2 regions of the Pseudoalteromonas sp. APC 3893 genome follow, and region 1 is predicted to be linked to the other one. Evidence: predicted binding sites of a transcription regulator. Region 1 holds the regulator's gene; the other holds the start of a gene.
What was found. The regulator LexA, encoded in region 1, represses DNA repair genes until DNA is damaged. The targets are predictions, from matches to a motif close to TACTGTATNNNNATACAGTA.
Positions count from the first base shown of each region.

Region 2: the regulator LexA is predicted to act here: its motif matches at 1,166-1,185, upstream of QMA12_RS16450 (SulA-like leucine-rich domain-containing protein).

Region 1 is NZ_JASDCD010000005.1:67,776-70,190, reverse strand. Features, by position in the region: gene coxB (cytochrome c oxidase subunit II) at 1-284, opposite strand, end outside; gene lexA (transcriptional repressor LexA) at 695-1,312, opposite strand; gene QMA12_RS08870 (hypothetical protein) at 1,407-2,180, opposite strand; gene QMA12_RS08865 (hotdog fold thioesterase) at 2,293-2,415, shown strand, end outside.
Region 2 is NZ_JASDCD010000017.1:7,001-9,415, reverse strand. Features, by position in the region: gene QMA12_RS16460 (NCS2 family permease) at 1-457, opposite strand, end outside; gene QMA12_RS16455 (sel1 repeat family protein) at 585-1,040, shown strand; gene QMA12_RS16450 (SulA-like leucine-rich domain-containing protein) at 1,209-1,643, shown strand; gene QMA12_RS16445 (YchJ family metal-binding protein) at 1,682-2,164, shown strand.

The DNA.
Region 1 (2,415 bases):
ATGACAAACGGAATCGCAGTCCAAAGTATCTCAACCTTGGTGCTTTCATGGAATTGGGCAGGTATCGCCCCTTTTGATTTGCGGTGATGTATTAAAGCCCAAAACATAACGGCAAAAACAATCACCCCAATCACACAACAAATTATAAATATTGTCATGTGCAGTTGATAAACATTATTACTTATATCGGTTACACCTTCGCGCATATTAAATTGACTATTTGCCAATAATTGCTGCGGCAGCATAAATAATATAAGGCACAAGGTAGAGCTCAGTTTACCCATGTGACGGCTCCTTTTGATGCTATTGCTAACGCAAAGCGAAAAGGCGGCACTGCTTTTTTCGCGCCAATTCGTTATTTTTATTGTAACTGGTTAAATTAATCTCTTCGCATGCAACAATAAATTGCAGCAAGGCCCCAAAAGATCAGTCGTTAACACAGTGTATTAACCAATTAGTTAAAAAATGAACAATTAGCAAGTTTTAGTGCAAATAAAATTCTATTTTGGTGCAAAAATAACAATACAAAATCAGCGCGTTATTTTAAATTCAGGTGAGGAAAGAAATGGCTAAAAGCAGGAGGTATCTAGCTTATATAGAGCTTTAGTAGCTACAGACAAGTGCTAAAACTAGCAGTTAAATAAAAATATAAAAGTGAAAGCACCAAATATCACCAATTTGGTGCAAAATAGGTTTACATCCAATCAGCATTACGGATCACACCGACTGCAAGCCCTTCAATATTAAAAGACTCATGCTCTAAGTCTACTTCAATTGCAGAAAACTCTTCATTTTCGGCGTGCAACAAAACTTTACGCCCGGCTTTTTCTAGGCGCTTTACAGTTACATCATCATCAACACGCGCTACCACTACTTGGCCGTTTTCAGCAACTTGGGTTTTATGCACCGCAAGTAAATCACCATCCATAATGCCAATATCTTTCATACTCATGCCTTGTACACGCAATAAAAAATCAGCGGCAGGCTTGAACATTAAAGGGTCAATCTGGCAATGGCTTTCAACATGTTGTTGCGCCAAGATAGGTTCACCCGCTGCTACTCGGCCTATTAATGGTAATCCGAGCTGCTCTGGCTCATCTTCTTCCACCAGCTGAATACCGCGGCTTGCACCCGGCTTCATTTTAATAACACCTTTTTTAGCCAGTGCTTTTAAGTGCTCTTCGGCAGCATTAGCGCTTTTGAAACCTAAAGTTTGCGCAATTTCAGCACGCGTAGGTGGCATGCCAGTATCTTTGATAAACACTTTGATTAATTCAAGAATTTGAGCTTGACGATTCGTTAATGGGCGCATACAACTGGTTTTCCATACAGTACATTTAACTGTGAGTATATACAGTTATTTGAAAATCGCAAATTTTAAATTCGCTAGCTTTAACCCTTCTTGATTACCATCTGGTACTCAGCAATAAAGTAGCGCTATTTAAACCATCATCAGATTTCAAAGATGAGCCTAAACCAAACTTCAACGCTATATGTTCATTAAACCAATACTGTGTTTGCAACTCATAATTATCATCTCGATCGCCTCGCCCATGTACGTTAGCAACTACGCCAACAGACCAGTCTTGATTAACGTAATACGCTGCTCGGCCTTGGATGTAACGATACCGCCCTGCCAATTGCTTTGCCTCTATATCCCAGCCTTGATTATTATTGATATTAGTCCAGCGAATGTAAGGCGCATAACTCCACTCAACCGAAGTTAGCTCCTCGCTTGGATAAAAGTGACGTGTTTCTTCCACCCGACTATAAAAAGCAGTTAAGCCAATTTGCAATTGATCGTTTATTTGATTACCTATCGATGCATTGAGCAAAGAACTATCTGATTGCCAAATACCGCTATCATCATCCACATGCTGTACACCAGCCGCCAGAATAACGCCATGCTGCCAATAATAAGTCGCATCACTGGTAATATAATACAGGTTATCATTAGCAAACCCGCCGATAGCGACATTACTCACTCGATGCAAATGGCTTTTCAACTCTTGAGGGCCCGATAAGGCGTCCAAATCATCATTAAAATAACGATACCTCGCGCCTAGAAATGCTTTATCTAACCCGCTTAAATCTGTAAATCCCACTTCAACTTGATGGTTTATAGCTGCATAACTTGGAAAAGCTAAGCCGCTAATAAATATCGCTATTATTTTTTTCATTGCTACGTCCAAAATGTAATTTTAGGTACATTTTAACGATTTTGATGATCTTAACTGTAGGAAAGTGTACAAAAGTGTAGACTGGTTTTAAATTTTCAATTAAGGACATTCCATGACTATTTGGTATCAACCAATCACCTTAGAACAGTGTAAGCAACTTGATGAGGGCATTAACGGCCAAGGCACATTAATGAAAACAATGGGTATTGAAATTAGCGAAATTGGTGATGACTAC
Region 2 (2,415 bases), on a different contig from region 1:
TACCTGCATTTTTAAGCGCTATTAACGCTAAGAACGCGCCAATCCCGGTAGCAATTGCTTGTTTTAGCACTAAAGGAATCGCATTGATTATCCACTCCCTGACCTTAAACAAACTTAAAAACAGGAAGATACAGCCAGACATAAACACCGCACCTAATGCTGCTTGCCACGTATAACCCATACCTAAAACAACACCGTAGGTAAAAAAGGCATTTAGCCCCATCCCCGGAGCAAGCGCTAACGGATAGTTAGCCCAAAAGCCCATAATAAAACAACCAATGGCCGCTGCTATACACGTTGCTACAAATGCCGCGCCTTGATCCATTCCGGCCTCAGCTAACATGGCAGGGTTTACAAAAACAATATAAACCATAGTAATAAAAGTCGTTAATCCCGCAATACACTCCCGGCGAACGGTCGAATCATGGGCTTTGATCTTGAATAACGCATCAAGCATAATAAAATTTCAGCTAACAAATGAATAATTGCGTAATTTTACCATAGATTTAACGAATAACAGGACAAATTACCTTGTATTAGACTAAACTTATGCAGTGAATGAAAACAATAACATGCGTGGTATTATGACAGATACATCTCCAAGTGGGCTGGACCTAGAGCAACAACTAGATAATGTTTTATCCTTTATTACTCAACCGAGTAATACGGTACAAAAAGAAGGTAAAGCGGATACCCCCGAAAATGTTGTTACCAAAGCACTGTACTACTTAAAAAACGACCAGCCTCCCCTAGCAGCAAAATGGATGAGACTTGCCGCAATGGCGGGTAACCATCGCGCACAATTTTATTTAGGTCTGTTTTTTATAAAAGGTCAAGGCGTACCACAAAGTGTATTTCATGGCGCTGTTTGGTTTAGCCTTGCAAGTAGCCAAGGGTATGAACCTGCTACAACAGCGTTAACTGATTTGAGAAAACACCTGACAACAAAGCGCTTTCAAGATGCAAAATGTTATGCGGCAACACTGTATGAACAAATTCACCAACAACAATTTAATCACTTAATCCCGCCAGCTCCTTAATATGGGCTTAACCAATAAAAAATAAAGCACTGATATTTAATAGGATTATATATTTCCGTTCATTTAAAACAAAAAAGTTGATTAAAAAATAGCAAAAAGCACTTGCGCAAAATAACTGTATAAACTACTGTATACACATACTGTATAAACAACCAGTGAGTGAAAGTTATGTTACAGCCAATTACCGTAAGAACTGTTAAAAGTTACCAACAAGATAATCAAAGTGCAGCAGTTAATTTAATTCAAATTGAAGATGAGATATCTGCAACTTTTGAATTATTAAAAGTGCTTCACCATTACAACAGTCAAAATGCGTGGACCCTTTTAATTGCACCTGACCATGTACCAAGTAAAGCATTGCTAGACTCTTGCTCAATTGATACCTCAAAGCTTTTAGTGATCAGACAAAAACACTTGGTAAATTTAGAGTATGTATTAAATTCTGCACTTCATAACGGTAACTTTGCCGCAGTCATCACATGGACTGATATAGTAAAAGATAACCAGCTTGCTGATTTATCAATCAACTTAGAGCATACTAGTGCAAAATTATATTGTTTTACCAAAACGAAGCAGCCAAGTGAGTTAGCATTAGCACAGTAAGCTGTTAAAATATCGTTTTATCTAACAAGTAAAACATAATGACCTCACTCACGCAAAACCTTTGCTTGTGTAATAGTAAACTGAGTTATGCTGACTGCTGTGAACAGCTACATGCGGGCTCAGCACAGGCAACAACGCCAGAGCAGCTTATGTGCTCACGTTACGTTGCTTATGCTCTTAAAAATGCCGAGTACGTTTACCAAACATACGCAAGGGAAAAACAACCAGAAAACCCTATTAAAGAAATAGCTGATTTTGCTAATAGTTGCCGTTTCAGTAACCTAGATGTAATGGCGGCTGAACACAATGATCAAACAGGGGTCGTTGAATTTTGCGTAAGCTATTTCTATCAAAACTTATATTGCCAGTTGCACGAAAAGTCACGCTTTGTAAAAGAAGGTGGCCTATGGCGCTACTTAGATGGTGATATATTTCCCACTACTGATATTAAAGTCGGTCGTAACGATGAATGCCCATGTGGCAGTGGTAAAAAATATAAAAAGTGTCATGTAAGCTTTTAGCCACAAACTCGCACTGCGCTAACTTATGAATTAAACTTTTCTTATATCCATAGGTTAAGATAAATAAGACAAGTATGAAACTGGGAACGTGTTAAGAGCGGGGAGCAATTAGTGCTAGGCACACCTAAAGCGGTTACAGCGGGTAAACTGATTTATGATTGGTATATAAAACATGGTTGCACAGCTACCATTATTGTTATTTGTAACTCACTTCAAAAACAATTAATAAAAGATATTTTAAAAGCACCGCC